Regions from separate parts of the Bradyrhizobium sp. RDM12 genome, predicted to be linked through region 2. Evidence: riboswitches for the same ligand, from Rfam matches in the RefSeq annotation. Region 2 holds a riboswitch; each other region holds the start of a gene.
What was found. Region 2 has a riboswitch for cobalamin ahead of metE (5-methyltetrahydropteroyltriglutamate--homocysteine S-methyltransferase). Riboswitches for the same ligand answer to the same signal wherever they lie in the genome.
Positions count from the first base shown of each region.

Region 1: it holds a riboswitch for cobalamin, as region 2 does, so the genes downstream of both, ACTGJ9_RS30690 (TonB-dependent receptor) here and metE (5-methyltetrahydropteroyltriglutamate--homocysteine S-methyltransferase) in region 2, are expected to answer to the same signal.
Region 3: it holds a riboswitch for cobalamin, as region 2 does, so the genes downstream of both, ACTGJ9_RS30765 (DUF1636 family protein) here and metE (5-methyltetrahydropteroyltriglutamate--homocysteine S-methyltransferase) in region 2, are expected to answer to the same signal.

Region 1 is NZ_CM133064.1:6,250,801-6,256,784, reverse strand. Features, by position in the region: gene cobA (uroporphyrinogen-III C-methyltransferase) at 1-338, shown strand, start outside; partial or broken gene cobF (precorrin-6A synthase (deacetylating)) at 335-1,083, shown strand; gene cobT (nicotinate-nucleotide--dimethylbenzimidazole phosphoribosyltransferase) at 1,094-2,146, shown strand; gene ACTGJ9_RS30695 (histidine phosphatase family protein) at 2,147-2,719, opposite strand; cobalamin riboswitch at 2,793-2,995, shown strand; gene ACTGJ9_RS30690 (TonB-dependent receptor) at 3,113-5,467, shown strand; gene ACTGJ9_RS30685 (PepSY domain-containing protein) at 5,480-5,984, shown strand, end outside.
Region 2 is NZ_CM133064.1:6,000-11,983, forward strand. Features, by position in the region: partial or broken gene ACTGJ9_RS00030 (cytochrome-c peroxidase) at 746-1,240, shown strand; partial or broken gene metE (5-methyltetrahydropteroyltriglutamate--homocysteine S-methyltransferase) at 1,538-3,847, opposite strand; cobalamin riboswitch at 3,947-4,146, opposite strand; gene ACTGJ9_RS00040 (hypothetical protein) at 4,324-4,446, opposite strand; partial or broken gene ACTGJ9_RS00045 (4Fe-4S binding protein) at 4,922-5,126, opposite strand; partial or broken gene ACTGJ9_RS00050 (EAL domain-containing protein) at 5,503-5,984, opposite strand, start outside.
Region 3 is NZ_CM133064.1:6,266,677-6,272,660, forward strand. Features, by position in the region: gene cobN (cobaltochelatase subunit CobN) at 1-1,265, opposite strand, end outside; gene cobW (cobalamin biosynthesis protein CobW) at 1,345-2,379, opposite strand; gene ACTGJ9_RS30765 (DUF1636 family protein) at 2,376-2,750, opposite strand; cobalamin riboswitch at 2,847-3,065, opposite strand; gene cobO (cob(I)yrinic acid a,c-diamide adenosyltransferase) at 3,106-3,741, shown strand; partial or broken gene ACTGJ9_RS30775 (cobyric acid synthase) at 3,765-5,209, shown strand; partial or broken gene ACTGJ9_RS30780 (threonine-phosphate decarboxylase) at 5,161-5,984, opposite strand, start outside.

The DNA of each region.
Region 1 (5,984 bases), 1.9 Mb from region 2:
CCCGCCGCCACACCTCGCGCCGGGTGCAGTTTGTGACGGGCGCCGATGTCACCGGCGGGCTGCCGCAGAATTTGAACTGGGCGGCGCTGGCCGATCCTGACGCGACGACCGTCGTCTATATGGGCCGGCGCACCTTTCCGGCGTTGGTCGCGAAATTGATCGAGCACGGGCTCTCGCCGAATACGCCGGCGCTGTTCGCCGAGTCCCTCGGCCGTGCCGACGAGCGGCTGATGCGCACCACCATTGCCGAGCTTGCCGAGCAACTCGCGCGCGGCGGTGCGGCTTCCACCGCGGCCGTGATCGTGTTCGGCGCGCTGGCGGAGGGCGGATCGTCATGATGACGCTCTCCCTGATCGGCATCGGTTGCGGCGATCCCGGGCAGCTCACGCGCGCTGCGATCGACGCGATAAATGCCGCCGATCTCGTTTTGATCCCACGCAAGGGGGGCGGCGAAATCCGACCTTGCCGATCTCAGGCGGACGATTTGCGCCGATGTGCTCACCAACGACACCACGCGCATTGCCGAGTTCGATCTGCCCATGCGCGACGCGGGTGAGGCCGATTACCACAAGGGCGTGGACGATTGGCACGACGCGGTTGCCGCGGCCTGGTCGCAGGCGATCGCGGATCATCCCGGCGGTAACGGCAAGGTCGCGCTGCTGATCTGGGGCGATCCTCGCTATACGATTCCTCGCTGCGCATCGCGCGGCGGCTCGATCCATTGCCTGATATCGAGGTCGTGCCCGGCATCACCTCGATCCAGGCGCTGTGCGCGGCGCATGCGCTGCCGCTCAATGACATCGGCGAGCCGTTTCTGGTGACGACGGGACGCCGCCTGCGCGAAGGCGGCTGGCCGGCAGGCGTCGATACGGTCGTCGTGATGCTCGACGGCGGCACAGCGTTCCAGTCGCTCGATCCCGAAGGGCTTCACATCTGGTGGGGCGCCTATCTCGGCATGGCCGATCAAATCATCATGTCCGGCGCGCTGGCCGAGGTCGGGGCGCACATCGTCGCTGCCCGAACAAGGCGCGCGAGCGGCACGGCTGGATCATGGACAGTTACATTCTCAAGCGCAGGCCGTAAGCGAGGCAGCATGCTCCCTGAATGGGTCACCCGGAAATGTCCCGAGATCTCCGCCCCTCATCGCGAGGCCGCGATCGCACGGCAGGCGGAACTGACAAAGCCGACCGGCGCGCTGGGGCGGCTGGAGCAGCTCGCGATCGAGCTTGCCGGCCTGCAGGCGACTGAACGTCCCCGGGCCGCACGTGCGCCGATCGTCATCTTCGCCGGCGATCACGGCATCGTCGCGCAGGGCGTGTCGGCCTATCCGCAGGCCGTGACCATTGCCATGATGGCGAACTTTGCCTCCGGCGGTGCCGCGATCTCGGTGCTGGCGCGCGAGCTCGGCTCGAACCTGGAGGTGGTCGATGCCGGAACGCTGGCGGAGGCGGCGATGCCTGGTATCTTCACGGACAAGCCGCGTCACGGCACCCGCGATTTCAGCGTCGACGCTGCGCTCACGCCCCCCGAGCTGGCATTCGCCTTCGAGGCCGGCCAACGCGCAGTGGCGCGGGCGCGGGCCGATAAGCCAGATCTCCTGATCTTCGGCGAGATGGGCATCGGCAACACCACGAGCTCGGCGGCGATCGCCTCTAGCCTGCTCGGCATCAGCGCCGAAGAAATCGCAGGCACGGGCACCGGCGTCGATGCAGCGGGCCGTGAGCACAAGGCGCGCGTGATCGATGCGGCGATCGCGCGTCATGGCGTTGCGGGTGGTTCGCCCGAAAAGATCCTGTGCGCCGTGGGCGGCCTCGAGATCGCGGCGATCTCCGGCGCGATCATTGCGGCCGCGCAGGCGCGCATTCCCGTGCTGATCGACGGTTTCATCGTTTCGGTTGCCGCGCTTGCGGCCGTGCGGCTGAACCCGTCGTGCCAGCCGTTCCTGTTGGCATCGCATCAATCGGCGGAGCAGGGGCATCGGCTGGTGCTACGCGCGCTGAACGTGCAGCCGCTGATCAGCCTCGACCTCAGGCTTGGTGAGGGATCGGGCGCCGCGATCGCGCTGCCGCTGGTGCGATCGGCCTGCGCGCTTCACAACGAGATGGCGACGTTCGCGCAGGCCAATGTGCCGGACCGGCCTGCTTGATCAGGCCACGCGCTGATTGACCGAGACGACGCGCCAGCCGGTCGCGAGCCGATCGATCCGGGTCAGCGACATCGGATCGATCACAAAGCGCAAGGCCGCCTGCGGCGTCAGTTCCAGTGCGATGCAGAGCGCGGCACGGATGGTGCCGGAATGCACGACGAGCGCCGCGTGACCTGTGCCGATCCGCGCGAGCCCCAGCCGGACCCGCGCGACCTGATCCTCAAAGCTCTCGCCGCCTGGCGGCCGTCCGCGCGCCGGATCGCTCCAGAATCGCGCATAGGCCTCGCCTCCGTGAATTGCGAGATCGTCATGCCGGCGGCCGGTCCAATCGCCAAAATCCTGCTCGCCGAATTCGGTCAGCCACTCGGGCTCGAGCCCCAGCGCGCGCGCCGTCTCGACCGTGCGTCGCGCCGGGCTGGCATAGCTCGCCGCATCCCGCGGCAGCAACCGGCGCAAGGCCTCCAGGTGCACGCCATCGTCGAGATCGGCCGGCGCGTCGGCGGCGTGGATCGTCCCTGCTATGCCGTCGACGCGGGCATGCCGTATCAGCCAGAGGAGGGTCTCGCCTTCCATGCTCATCTCCAAAGAAGTTGGTCGCTGCGGCAATAACGACGCAGCTTGTACATTGACTCCGTGTTGATCGTAACCCTAGATGACTTTTGACGGTTTCCCCGAGAGGGGATGAAAAAGGGAATGCGGTGCGGGGACATTGTCTCCAATGCCGTAGCTGCCCCCGCAACTGTAAGCGGTGAATCCTTCGTCAGAAGCCACTGGGTCCTCGGTCCCGGGAAGGCGACGAAGCGGTCACGACCCGCGAGCCAGGAGACCTGCCGTCAGCCGTGGTCACACGCGAAGATGTCGGTCGGGGAGTACAGACATTCGGCTTCATCGGAAGGCTTGTAAGCCGGAAGATGGGACCTTGGTTCGCGGTGACGTGCCACTGACGTCACACCGAGGTCCAGGACCGTGTCTTCCATCCGTATTGTACGACCACGCCGTTTCCTGCTGGCGTGCGCCGCTCTCACATCTTTTGTCGCCATCGACATGCCAGCTGCCTTGGCGCAGCAGGCCCGCGAACTCCTGCCGCCCGTGGAGGTCTCGCCACCGCAATCCCGCAGGCAGGCCAAGCCGACCGGGCGGGACGCGGCAAGCGCACGCCGCACGGCTTCGCGCAGGCCTGCCGCGGCAGCGGCCGCATCCAGGCCAGTCGTGCCGAACGCTGCGGCGCCGACGCCGCTCAACAGCAATGCGGTTGCCGAAAGCGCCTCGCGCCTCGGCTTGACCGTGCGTGAGACGCCCGCGACCGTCGAGGTGATCTCCGCCGAGACCATGCGCAAGCAGGGCTACCGTACCGTCTCCGAGGTTTCCCAGGGCGCGGTTGGCGTCACCGCCGGCGACAATCCGGCCGAGCCGTCAGCCTTCTCGATGCGCGGCTTCACCAACAGCCAGATCAACACGCTTTACAACGGCATCAAGATCGGCCCGCAGAACATGACCTCGCGGATCATGGACACGGCCAATCTCGAAGCCGTGGAAATCCTGAAAGGCCCGGCCTCGCTGATCTCCGGCGAGGGCGCCGCCGGCGGCTCGATCAGTGTCGTCACCAAGCAGCCCCACACGGGAGCGATCCGGAACGAGGCTGACTTCTCGTACGACTCCCTGAATTCCTTCGGCGCGCATTACGGCTCGGGTGGCAGCACCAACGTCGAGGGCCTCGACTACCGCTTCGACGTCAGCCGCTCCACGCTCAACGGCTTTGCCGACGACACCAACACCAAGACGCTCGACGTCTCCGGCCAACTCAACTACCGCATCTCCGACAGCCTCAAGGTCTGGGGCGCGATCGAGTATCGCGAGGACCGCTCCAGGGCTTATTGGGGCGCGCCATTGGTGCCGGTGGCCTTCAGCGGCTCGCATGCGACGGCTGGCATCGTCTCGGGCACATATGTTGCCTCCAACGGTTCGAATCTCGGGCCGATCACGATCGCCGACCGCACCTTCAACACCAACTACAACGTCCTCGACAATCGCAACGTGGCGCAGGAGGTCTGGCTGCGCGGCGGCTTCGAGGTGAAGCTTGCCCCCGACCTGACGTTGAAGAGCCAGGCCTACGCTTATGGCGCAGAGCGATCCTGGTTCAATAACGAGGTCGAGGCGTTCAACACCGAGACGAACATGGTCGATCGCAGCCGCTTCTATGTGGCGCACAGCCAACGGCTGGTCGGCAACATCACCGACCTGAGCTGGGATGCGAATATCGCGGGCTTCGACAATCGTCTCGTCGCGACGCTGTCGTCGAGCTATCTCGACTTCATCAGGCCGGGTGCCGCCAACTTCCCAGGCGACTCCGTTGATCTCGTTGATCCCAACCGTGGCTTCTACGGCCTGCTGACGACCAAGCAGCAGACCGCGCGTATCGACAACGAGGCTCTGTCGTTCGAGGACCGGCTGAAGTTGACGCGGACCTTCTCGCTGATCGGCGGCTTGCGGGTCGAGCATATCGGGCTCGACCGCAACTCGACCGATCAGTTCGGCCTGGAGAACGCGGGCTTTCCGTTCTCGAAATCCTGGGCGTCTGTCACCGGCCGCATTGGCTACACCTGGGAAGCGGTTCCGGGCCTGACCTTCTTCAGCCAGTACGCCACCGGCGCCGACATCTCCGCCAATAACATCTTCCTGCTCGGCCCCACCCAGCCGCTCGACCTGACCACCGCGCGCACCTATGAGACAGGCATCAAGCACGTGCTTTGGGACAACAGGGCGGAGTGGTCATTCTCCGCCTACGATATCGTGCGCAAGAACGTCTATGCCGCTGCGGGCGGCATGCAGCTCAACATTGCAGGACGGCAGGAGTCGAAGGGCGTCGAGCTCGCGGGATCGATCCGCCCGATCGAGCCTTTGCGTCTCTGGGGCAACATCGCCTATGTCGATGCGCGCTACGCAGACTATGATTTCGCCGGCGGCTCGTTCTCGGGCAATACGCCGCCGAACGTGCCGCGCATCGTCGCTAACGCCGGCGCGTCCTGGCGCTTCTTCACACCCTGGCCGGTGGAGGTCGGCATCACCGGCCGCCATGTCGGCGACCGCTACAACAGCGACGCCAACACCGTGACAATGAATGCCTACACCGTCGGCGATGTCTACGCATTCGTCGACATCCCCAAGACGGTCTTCAATGCGGTCGACCAGGCTCGCCTGACTTTCCGGGTGCGCAACTTCACCGACAAGCGCTACGCGATCTGGGGCGATCCATTCTATCCCGACCAGATCCTGTTGGGCGCACCGCGGACCTATGAAATCTCCGCGGCGTTCAAATGGTAGGGCGCTGACCGCATGATGGGCGCGATCGTCCTTTCGCACCGCTGGCTCGGGATCGCGTTCTGCCTCCTGTTTGCGATGTGGTTCGCGAGCGGGATCGTGATGCACTTCGTTCCGTTTCCGTCGCTGACGGAAGCGGAACGCCTTGCCGGACTCGCGCCGATTGAGCGCACGCAGCCGATCATTCCGGTTGCCGACGCGGTTACCGCCAGCCGCGTCACGGACGGCACGCGTGTGCGCCTGATCCAGCGCAGTGACGGGCCGGTCTATGTGGTGTCGGGACCGTCGCGCGTGCGGGCGGTCCATGCGCCGGATGGGGCGGACGCATCGGTGGAGTTTCCCGATGTCGCGCTCGCCATTGCCCGCGATTACGCCGGCAGGCGAGGGCTATATGCCGCGGACGCGATGATCGCCGCACGCGCGGACTACGATCAATGGAGCGTCCCGAACGGTTTTGATCGCCACCGGCCACTGTTCCGCATCGCGCTCGGCGATGCGGCGGGAACGGAAATCTATGTCT
Region 2 (5,984 bases):
GCCAGAGCGGCCCGGGTATGAGTCGGAGAGGCTTCAGCCGGCAGGGCTCGGCGAAATCGTGAACTATGCGCACCGCCGGGCGCCTCGGCTCAGCGTCTCGTCACAGCTGCGTAGATCTTGTTACCGCCGTTCCCGCGTGCGGCCGGCAAGCTGGCAAGCGACTCTCGTCACAAAAGTCTCTGTGCGAACATGTCTAGCCGGGACTGGCGCTTGTGGCATCTGTGACACTGAATGTAGTGATCAAACCAAGACATCCGACCTGGTTTGTTCGCCCGGAGTCGTTCCACAACTAAATCAGCCGCTTGCATGTCAGACACAACTGGCATCGCAGTTGCTATTGTCCAGTCACACCATGAGCGCCGAGCGCGGCCAGCGGTGTAAGATGGAAACATCACTTTGCGGGAGCGTATTGGCCACCCCAATCGCTCGATGGAGCATCGATGCCACCAGACAGCTTACTCCTTACGGCACAATTGTTGTTGTCGGATTGACCATCACGCCGAACGTTGAGGCGCTAGTCTGATCGACCAACAGGAAGGCCGTGATTTAAGCTCAAAGCGCACTCGCGATCACATAAGCTCCTCAAGCCCTCTGCGTGAACGCGGGCGGCGAGCACCTCGAAATCGCACATTTTGATGCAGCCTCGCTTGAGGATCCGGTGCATGCTGCGCCGGACCGTTGAGGAACGCGTGGCATCGCATTCGACTGTTTCCTTGTTTAACAATCAGAACTTATGAGGCGGTGTATGAACAAATCAATCCCGGAGCTTCGGCTTGTCACTGAAGCATCTATTTTGGTTATTGCGCTGCTGATGTCGTCAGGAGCTAACGCCGATGATGATCTGATGAGAAACGCCAAGCAGATCTTCCATCCAATCCCCTCCGTCATTCCTGCAGTAAAAGACAATCCAGTCACGCATGGAAAGGTCGAGCTTGGCAAGATGCTGTTCTTCGATCCGCGGCTATCGGCGAGCGGGATCATTAGCTGCAATACGTGCCACAATCTCGGCACCGGCGGAGTCGATGCCGGTCCGACCTCCGTTGGTCACGGCTGGAAGGTCGGCCTACGTCGGGCCCCAACCGTCTACAACGCAGTGTTCAATGCGGCGCAATTCTGGGACGGACGCGCCGCGGACCTCAAGGCGCAAGCCACCGGCCCTGTGCAGGCGAGTGCCGAAATGAATGCGACTCCGGATCATGTGCTCGGCATCTTGAACTCAATGCCCAACTATGTCGTCTTATCGTAAGGGCGGTAAAATAGATTGTTGTGATGGGACGCATCCACCGATGGATAAATGCAAAGATAGGGCCGTGGTTCGCGTCGAGCGTTAGTGAGTTGGAACATCTCACCTGATCGGTATCGCCGGCATGCTGTCGTCCGCCGGATTCGAGCTTGTCGCCGACTGTATGCGATCGCCTCCGCCGAGGCAGACCGACATTCGAAGGCGCTGGAAAGCTTTGGGAAGCTCGCAAGGACATCGCGAGCTCCCAAAGCGCGTGCATCTTATTCACAAATACGTTCGACACACTCCGTACGATCATGCCTCAGCCCGCAACTCGCGTGCGGCGGCCACCATATTGACGAGCGCGGGACGCACCTCCTCCCATCTTCGAGTTTTCAGTCCGCAGTCGGGATTGATCCAGAGCTGCCGATCGGAAACCCGCTGCCGCGCCAACACAATCAGCTGCTTGATCTCCGCTGCTGCGGGAATGCGCGGTGAATGAATGTCATAGACGCCCGGCCCGATCTCATTAGGATATTTGTAGCTCTTGAAAGAGTCGAGCAATTCCATTTTAGAACGCGACGCCTCGATTGAAATGACGTCGGCATCCATTGCTGCGATCGCATCGATGATTTCGTTGAACTCGGAATAACACATGTGGGTATGGATCTGAGTTCCGTCAGCGACAGCGGAGGAGCAAACGCGGAAACTGTCCACTGCCCAATCGAGATAGTCCTTCCACTGAGATTTGCGCAGCGGCAATCCCTCCCGCAACGCAGCCTCGTCGATCTGGATCATGGCCGCTCCAGCCGCCTCAAGGTCGATGACCTCGTCTCGGATCGCGAGAGCGATCTGTCGGCATCTCGCTCCGCGGGATGTCGTCACGGACAAACGACCAGTTCAGGATCGTCACCGGTCCGGTCAGCATGGCCTTGACGGGTTTTTTGGTCAGAGACTGCGCATAGCGCCACCACTCAACCGTCATGGGCTTCGGCCGGGAGACATCTCCAAATAGGATAGGAGGACGAACGCACCGCGAGCCATAAAGACTGAACCCAGCCGTGCTTGGTGAAAGCGAAACCCAACAGCTGCTCGCCAAAATATTGAACCATGTCATTGCGCTCGAACTCACCGTGTACGAGCACGTCCAGGCCGATATCTTCCTGCCAATGCACCGTATGGGCTGTCTCCGCTTTGAGAAGCTGCTCGTACTGCGTGTCATTCAGCGCTCCCCGGGCATGGGCCGCACGCGCATTGCGGACGTCGGCCGTTTGCGGGAAGGATCCGATGGTTGTGGTTGGAAACATCGGCAATGCGAACGTGACGCGCTGGACGTCGGCACGCTGGGTGAACGCACTGCGACGGCGACGCATGCTATCGTCGATCGCGGCCATTCGTCCGGCGACGTTCGCACTGTGTATCTTGGGCGATGTTTCGCGGGTGACGGATGCATCCTCTGAGCGCGAGTTCATCGGCCACATCGGCAGCCTGGCCGGCCAGCGCTGCCCAATATCGAAAGTTCCTTGATCTTCTGCACTGAGAACGCCAGCCACGTCTTCAGATTGGGATCGAGATCGGTCTCTAGCTCAATGTCGGTCGGAACATGAAGCAACGAGCAGGAGGGAGCAATCTGAACACGGTCCCTGCCCAGTTTTTTGACCATAGGAGCAAGTTGGTCGAGTAGCGCCGGCAGATTGGAGCGCCACACGTTGCGACCATCAATGACGCCGAGCGAGACCACGAGATCTCTACGGGCTCTGGCGACAATCGCGTCCAACTGGCCGGGTGCCCGAACCAAGTCGACATGAAGCCCGGCTACGGGCAAGGCCAAGACTGTTTCAAGACAGTCTCCGACAGCCCCGAAATATGTGGCCAGCATGATTCTAAGGGCCGGCACGGCGTTAGCGAAATGAGCATAGGCCCGGCGGACAGCCGCCGAGATGCTTCGTCGACGTCCATCACCAGGCATGGCTCGTCGAACTGGACCCATTCAGCACCGCGCGAGGCGAGTTCGCGGAGAACATCGACATAGACTGGGAGAAGCCGATCAAGCAGCGACAGCGGATTGAATGCGGGATTTACGCCTTTGCCGAGCTTCAGGAAGGTGACTGGGCCAACCAGGACGGGCCGCGTCTGGTAGCCGAGGCTTCTTGCCTCCTCATATTCCTCGACCGGCTTCCGAGAGGCATACTTAAAGATCTGATCCTGGTGAAATTCCGGCACCATGTAGTGGTAGTTGGTATCGAACCACTTCGTCATCTCCTGTGCGGCTACGCCAGGCCCAGGCTGAGCGTGACCACCGTCCTGAGTGCCACGCGCCATCGTGAAGTAGGTCTTGAGCGACACAGGACCTTCGGTCCAGCCGTAGACGTCGGGAATGGCGCCGACCATTATGCTGGTATCGAGCACATGGTCGTAGAGCGAGAAGTCATTCGAAGGAATGACGGTCGCACCGCGGGACTTCTGCCGTGCCCAATTGGCGGCACGAAGTCCGCTCCCCGCCTCGAGGAGGTCTGCTTCACTGGATTTTCCCGCCCAATAGCTCTCGAGCGCGAATTTGAGTTCGCGTCGTGGGCCGATGCGTGACGTCCCCAGTGTGGCAACGGGAAGCGAAAGAATAGACATAGCTTAGACCCCATAATTGGGGCAAAGGCCATGGCGGACGCATGCAGCGAATGTCGCGTGAGCGACAGCTGCTTGCGCACACCGGGACACCCCGCCCGTGGACGATATCTTATCGAGGCAGGTCTCCTGGCTCGCGGGTCGTCGCAGCTGTCCGGCCTTCCCGAAGCCGCATGGCTTCAGTGACTTCGTTGGACAGCGGCTCGCCGCTTACAGTTGCGGGGGCAGCGCCGGCATTGCACCGGCTTCCCTCTTAGCTCCGGATCAAATGAAATCCGAAGACCACGACGGCTGGAATTATGCGCACGAGGATCGATGCGTCAACCTACCGATTATCGCTGCGATATTGCCCAAGCGATTGCGCCTTGTACTAGGCAGGCGCGACGGTCTTACTCGGGCCTGGTGAACACCTGGGCCTGGGGAGACTCAGCTTGTGAATGCGCTCGCGTTCAATGCCCTGTTCGCGTACCCGGATGAGCTCAGCGACCGGAACGAACCCAGGCCGCTTTCGATATCTGTGTGATCCCGGCGAGCCCGACCTTTTCCGTCAGCAGCTTCTCGAACCTGCGCGTCAGGAAGTTGCGATAATCCTGGGCCGGCATCCGTTTGATCACAGCGCATGAGGCTAAACCGGATTGCTTCAGGATCGCACGGATGATCAGGTCGGACCCTTGGTGTTCGGCCGGCCCCGCGACGAGACACGAGGTCGATCGCCTCCCTGATGTTGGTCAAGATGATCTCCTCGGTGCGCCAGGTATTCACGTGCTGAGCGACTTTGGCGCAGCCTTCGATCCGTCCGTCGCCGCTCGACGCCTGTCTACCGCGGCTCGGCTCGTCAGCCAGGGACGATAAGCCTCAACGCGGCCACTGGAGCATCGAGGTGGCCTTGCTCGTGACAAATTCGACGGTGTCCTCCGACAGAGCCCTTCGAGGCCTCCTCGGCGTCGATCAGCGTCTTAAGCTCATAACGATGTCATCGATCTCGAGGCGCCCCACGCGGTCGGTGGTCCCCTCAAGCTCGACATCTACTACTTCGCTCGCGAAATCGAGCGATGAGGCATTCTAGACACGCGCTGCTTATGCTGTCTTGGACGGGACACAGGTGTCAGGCACCGGACAGACGACCGCGCATTGCGGCGTGTCGCAATGGCCCTCGCACTCCGTACACTTTTTTGGCATCGATAACGTAAATGTCGCGTTTGAGGCTGATCGCCGCGTTGGGACACTCGAACTCACATGCACCACAAACGGTGCATTGCGACGCGACGATCTTGTAAGCCATGCGTTCCGACTCCTTAGGCGAGCGATGCCACTGGCGATCCCTTTCAAAGGCCGTGCCAAACGCAGACACAGTCAACGTTGGGCAATTTGCCAAATTTTGCTGCCTCGGGTCTGAGACCATGTTGCATCTGCGACAGCAACAGGCCGCTTCAATTTGAGGCTACGAGCCCTTGGGCCCTCTTCCGAGAGCCAGTCGCGACTCGACGGCTGCGAGCTTCGGTCGGTTTGTCTGGCACGTCAGCCGGGGTCAAGCGACGCCCGATGATTCCGAAACCGGGCGGCGCGACAAAAGCACCGAGTCGACGCACGCACGTCTACGTCGGACCTCGGCAAACCTCCGGTCACACACACCGACTGGAGGTTTGTGCAGGTCTCGCTCATGGCCGCAAGGCTAGCGCGGCGGATTGACCCGCTGACGGCTTGCCAAAACGGGTTTGTGGTACAATAAGCTTCGGCGTCGCTTCGGAGGAAATGAACTTGCGGCGGGCGGAGCGACACTGGTCTTGCAAAGTGACCGATTGAATTGCACTCAGCCTCATGCCTGGTGCCGAGTAGCCAAGGCGGTGTGGGTGAGCGCTGCTAGGCTTTGCCTGGCCCTGCTCAGCCACTCGTGATGCAACTATCTTGGACGAGCTGGAGCAGGGTTGGAAGATGACTGTGCAAATTGCTTCAGTGGCATGGCCTTTCCGAACAGATGGCCCTGCGCAAGGTCGAAGCCGAGTTCGGTCACAGCGATCAGGTCGGCCTGGCTTTCCACCTTCGGCGACGGTGCGCACAGTGTACCGTTTGGCCAGATCGACGATATGGCGGCATACCGTTCGCTTCATTGGCCCATTTGCGCAGCCGGCGACGAACTGGC
Region 3 (5,984 bases), 1.9 Mb from region 2:
TCGTCCTGCAACAATTGCGGAAGGCGCGAGAGCGCCGCACGATAATCGGCGACGCTCCAGGTCGATTGCTGCTTGAGCAGTGTCGCGCCAAGCGCTTCAACCGGCGCAACATCGAAGCCCACTTCAGTGAGATCGGACACCAGCGCTTCGACCGAGGCGAGCGCGTCGAGGCCGACCGCATGCGCGATCTGGTGCGGACGGCCGGGATAGTTCGAGAGCACGATGGCCAACCGCTTCTCGGCGGCCGGTGTCTCCGCAAGCCGCCGCCAGGCCGCCGCGCGCGCGGCGACAGCCTTGACGCGCTCTTCATCCGGCTGATGGGCCAGATGCGAAAATTGCAGATCGGGATCCCGCATCGCAGCCGACTTGAAACTTACCACACCCGCGAACAGGCGGCCGTCAACCTCGGGCAGAACCACGTGCATGGCGAGGTCGCCCGGCGACAGGCCGCGCAGCGACTCGGCCCAATCCTCACGGCGCGCCGATGAGCGCGACCTGGAACACCGGACATGACGCCGCATCGAACGGCGTCGTGCCGTCGTCGCCCATTGCCGAGAACGCCGTCGCATTGACGATCCCGCCGGAGGATTGTTCGCGAAGTACGTCCTCAGCCAATCCGCAACGCCTGCAGCCTTCAACGACGTGACGAACACACCCTGAGCGTCAAACCCCTGCGCGCGCAGCGCCGCGATCAGCGCATCGACCGGCCCCGTGTCGGCAGCAGTGAGATAGGAGCGATAGAACGCGACCAGCGCGCGCGGCTTCCCGCTCAGAACCGGCACTGCGATCACGCCGCGTGCAGGATCGTAAAAGCCCATCTCGGGAACGCTCATCTCGCCGACGATCGGCCCGGCGTAAAGGCCCGATGCCAGCGCGAGTTGCGCGATCGCGGCTTGCGCCGCGACGGGACCACCGGTGTCGCACAGCACTTTCAGCCGGCGCAGCGTCGAAACGGGCAAGGTGGAGTACGCGTCGAGCCGCGTGTCGTCACGGCCATCGGCCGGCAGCACCGCGAGCACGATGTGGCGATCCTTCGCCAGTTGCTGCAGCGCCGCCAGCCCGTACGGCCAATAGGACTCGCCGCCGATCAGGCGCACCAGAATGCCGCGCGCCTGCGACAGCGTGCGTTCGATATAGGTATCGACCGAGAGCGGATGACGGAGCTCCGCGAGGTTCGCCAGCCGCAGTGACGGCAAGCTGGTGCGGCCGCGGCGCCAGCCGGCCGCGAACGCCGCGAGATCGGAGTCCGAGAACGAGAGCACCACGAGATCGGCCGGATCCTGGCCGATGTCCTTGGCGTCGCGGTCTCCTCGAGACCGCGGCTCTCGCGGAAGACGACGTGCATCAGACTCCCAATCCCGCCTTGATCGCGGCCGCGTCGATATCGCCGTGCTCGCCGATCACGACGAGCTTCGACTGACGGTGACCCGCACCCCACGGCTTGTCGAACTGGTGGCGCACGCGCTCGCCGACCGCTTGCAGCAACAGGCGCATCGGCTTGCCAGCGACCGCGATGTAGCCCTTGACGCGCAGCACGTTCTGCTCGCGCGCCAGCTTCTGGACGGATGTGACCAGCGCATCGATGTCAGTGATCTCCGGAAGGTCGATCACGACAGAGGCAAAATCGTCGTGCTCGTGGTCCTCCTCGCCATCATGATGCGAGGGGCGCGCGGCGAGATCATTTTCGGCGGCAGCGCCGAGGCCGAGGATGACGCGTGCATCGATGGCCCCGTCGGTGATCGGCAGCATCGGGACGCGGCGCGGCATCTCGGCGATGATTGCGGCCCTGGCGGCCTCGATGCCGGCTGCGCCCGCAAGATCCGCCTTGGTCAGCAACACGATGTCGGCGCAGGCGATCTGGTCCTCGAACACTTCCGACAGCGGCGTTTCATGATCGAGATTTTCGTCCGCCGCGCGCTGCGCTTCGACCGCATCCGGGTCCGGCGCAAAGCGGCCGGCGGCGACAGCCTCCGCATCGGCGAGCGCAATTACGCCGTCGACCGTGATCCGCGAGCGGATCTCCGGCCAATCGAACGCCTTCAGCAGCGGCTTTGGCAGCGCCAGACCCGAGGTCTCGATCAGGATGTGATCGGGCCGCACGGGCCGCGACAGCAACTTCTCCATGGTCGGAATGAAATCATCAGCGACGGTGCAGCAGATGCAGCCATTGGCGAGCTCGACGATATTCTCTTCCGGGCAGTTCGCATCGGCGCAGGACTTCAAGATCTCGCCGTCGACGCCTTCGCTGCCGAACTCGTTGACGAGCACGGCGAGCTTCTTGCCGTTGGGATTGGCGAGCAGATGCTGGATCAGCGTCGTCTTGCCGGAGCCGAGAAAGCCGGTGACCACCGTCACAGGGACTTTTGCGAGCGAGTTCATTCGGCGGCCTCCGGCAACACGGCAATGGGGGGAATGCGGGCAAGCGACTGCTTGCGGAAGATCTCAGGCCTGCTGCGCCACGGCACGAGGCCGTCAGGCGCGGCGGCATAGGCGGCAGCGCCCGCGACCACGTCTTGCGCGTTGGCGTCCGACAGCCGGCCATAGACATAGCACCAGCGGCCATGCGCGCTGAGCGCGACCGAGCAGCCTTGGCTGCATGCAGACAGGCATTCGACGGGAACCACATTGACCCCGTCGGGCACGCCGGCTTCGAGGATCGCGCCGTGCAGGCGTTTGCCGGGCGTGACCTCACCCTCGCCGAGCGTTTGGCCGGCGCGGCAGGTGATGCAGACGTGCAATGTGACGGTCATCGCCTCTTCCAGAAGTATCAGCGGGAGGCGAAGAGGCGCACGAACCGTTCTTGCGAAAGCCCGTTTCCCCGTCGCGGAACACCCCGTCCGCCGGTTCAAAAATCGTCCGCGCTGGCAGGTCTCCCGGCTTGCGGAGCAGGGTTTCCCCTTCGATCCCCGCCTTCCCGATCCCCAGGGGGATCAGTGGCTTTGGGCATCTCTCCGGTCACGGTCGCGGGGGCGGCTGCAGTTTGGACCCAAATCTTGCCGATTCGGACCCTATCGCATTCCCTCTTCGCCTGTCATAGGACAGGAACCAACGCCGGGTCACCATTTGCCCCCGGCCGCCTCTTGTCAAGCCGAAGGACCGGGTACGATGACGCCTGAACCGGATACAAAAACGGCCGAGGAAACCGACGCCCGGCACGCCGCGAAAATGGCGAAAATCAAGGTCGCCCGCGACAAGATCATGGCGACCAAGAGCGGCGAAAAGGGCCTCGTCATCGTCCACACCGGCGCGGGCAAGGGCAAGTCCTCCTCCGCCTTCGGGATGATCGTGCGCTGCGTCGCCCATGGCTTTCCCTGCGCGGTCGTGCAGTTCATCAAGGGCGCCTGGGATACCGGCGAGCGACGCCTGCTCACCAGCCATTTCGGTGAGCTCTGCCAGTTCCATGCGATGGGCGAAGGCTTTACCTGGGAAACGCAGGACCGCGCCCGCGACATCGCGGCCGCGCGCGCCGGTTGGGCCAAGGCGAAGGAGCTGATTCTCGATTCCAATCTGCGCATGGTCGTGCTCGACGAGATCAACATCGCGCTGCGCTACGACTATTTGGACATCGCCGAGGTCGTCGATTTCCTGAAGACCTCGAAGCCGCCGATGACGCATGTCGTGCTGACCGGGCGCAACGCCAAGGACGAGCTGATCGAGATCGCCGACCTCGTCACCGAGATGACGCTGGTGAAGCATCCGTTCCGCTCCGGCATCAAGGCGCAGGCCGGCGTCGAGTTCTGAAGACACCAAGCTCTGAAAAAAGCATGGCGCGCGCATTGATGATCCAGGGAGCCGGCTCGGATGTGGGCAAATCGCTCATCGTCGCCGGGCTCGCGCGCGCCTTCACGCGGCGCGGTTTGCGCGTGCTCCCCTTCAAGCCGCAGAACATGTCGAACAATGCCGCCGTCACGATCGATGGCGGCGAGATCGGCCGCGCCCAGGCGCTGCAGGCCCTCGCCGCCGGTGTCGAGCCGCACACCGACATGAACCCGGTGCTGCTGAAACCCGAGACCGATGTCGGCGCGCAGGTCATCGTGCAGGGCAAGCGCATCGCCACCGCACGCGCACGCGACTATGCGGCCATGAAGCCTTCCCTGATGGGCGCGGTGCTGGAGAGCTTTGAGCGGCTGAAGGCGCGCGCCGATCTCGTGCTGGTCGAAGGCGCCGGCAGCCCGGCGGAGGTGAACCTGCGCAAGGCCGACATCGCCAATATGGGCTTTGCGCGCAAGGCCGATGTTCCCGTGGTGTTGGTCGGCGACATCGATCGCGGCGGCGTCATCGCGCAACTCGTCGGCATCAAGACCGTAATCGATCCCGACGATGCCGCGATGATCCAGGGTTTTGTCATCAACAAGTTCCGCGGCGATCCCACACTGTTCGATGACGGCTACAGGCTGATCGCGGCGAAGACCGCATGGCGCGGCTTTGGCGTGCTGCCCTGGTTCGCGCGCGCCGGCGAGCTGCCGGCCGAGGATGCGCTGGGCCTGAGTGACGCGCGCAAGCCGGGCCAATGCAAGATCGCCTGCCTCGCGCTGTCGCGGATCGCCAATTTCGACGACCTCGATCCGCTGAAGCTCGAGCCGGGTGTCGATCTCGTGATGGTGCGTCCCGGCGAAGCGATTCCCGGCGATGTCAGGCTCGTCATCATTCCCGGCTCAAAATCCACCCGCGGCGACCTGGGATTCCTGCGCGCCCAGGGCTGGGACATCGATCTGCTCGCGCATCACCGCCGGGGTGGCCATGTGCTCGGCCTCTGCGGCGGCTACCAGATGCTCGGGCGCAGCGTCGCCGACCCCGATGGCATTGAGGGACCCGCGGGCGACACGCCGGGCCTTGGCCTGCTGGATGTCCAGACGGTGATGAGCCCGCAGAAGACGCTGACGCGTGTGACGGCCGTGCATGCGGCGACGAATCAGCCGATCCAGGCCTACGAAATCCATATCGGCCGCACCGACGGAGCCGATCGCGCGCGGCCATTCGCGAAACTGAACGGCGAGCCGGAAGGCGCGATCTCGCGCGATGGACGCGTGCAAGGCAGCTATCTGCACGGTCTCTTTACGTCGGACGCGTTTCGCAAGGCGTTCCTTGCAAAGCTCGACATTCAAGCGGGCGACGAGCCCTATCACGCCAGAGTCAGAGCGCGCTCGATGCGCTGGCCGATCACATCGAACAACATCTCGACGTCAAAGGATTGCTCGCGCTAGCGCGCTGGACCTCGGCGAGGCGCGACCATTCGGCCTCAGCCCCCGGAAGCCCAAGGCGCAGCCATGTCGGGTTTTGCGCGAAGACGCGGGACCAGATCTGGCGGTGCGCGAGCTTTTCCTGCGCGGCACGCGCATCCGGCGTCTGGTAGAGGCGAAACAACGGAGTACCGCCGACCAGCCGCCAGCCTTGCGACTGCGCGATATCGTCGAGGCGAAGGCAGTCCCGCGCAAGCCGAGCTGACGTCGCCTTGGTCCAGACGTCATCACGCAAGGCGCGACAGCCAATCGCGATCGCAGCGCCCGACACCGGCCATGGACCTGACGCCGCCGCGAGCTTGCCGATGTCATCTGCATGGCCGATCGCGAAGCCGAGCCGGAGCCCGGCAAGACCATAAAACTTGCCGAAGGATCGCAGGATCAGCAGACCCGGCCGCCCTGCTTCCGAAGCCAGCGAGTTCGGGAACGGCATCCGCAAAACTCTCGTCGATAACGAGATGACCGACGCGCGGCAGCAGCGCGAGCAGATCCTTCGGCGCGTGACGGCGGCCGTCGGGATTGTTGGGATTGACGACGATGGCGAGGTTCGCCCCCGCCAGCGCATCGAGCGCGCTCACCTCCTCGACCTCCCATCCCGCAGCCGACAGGACAGGAGCATATTCGTTGTAGGTCGGGGCGAGGATAGGCGCCCGGCCGCGCGGCGCGAGTTGCGGCAGCAATTGAATGGCGGCTTGTGCGCCGCCGATCGCGACGATCGGCGCGCCTGTGCGATAGGCGTGCCGG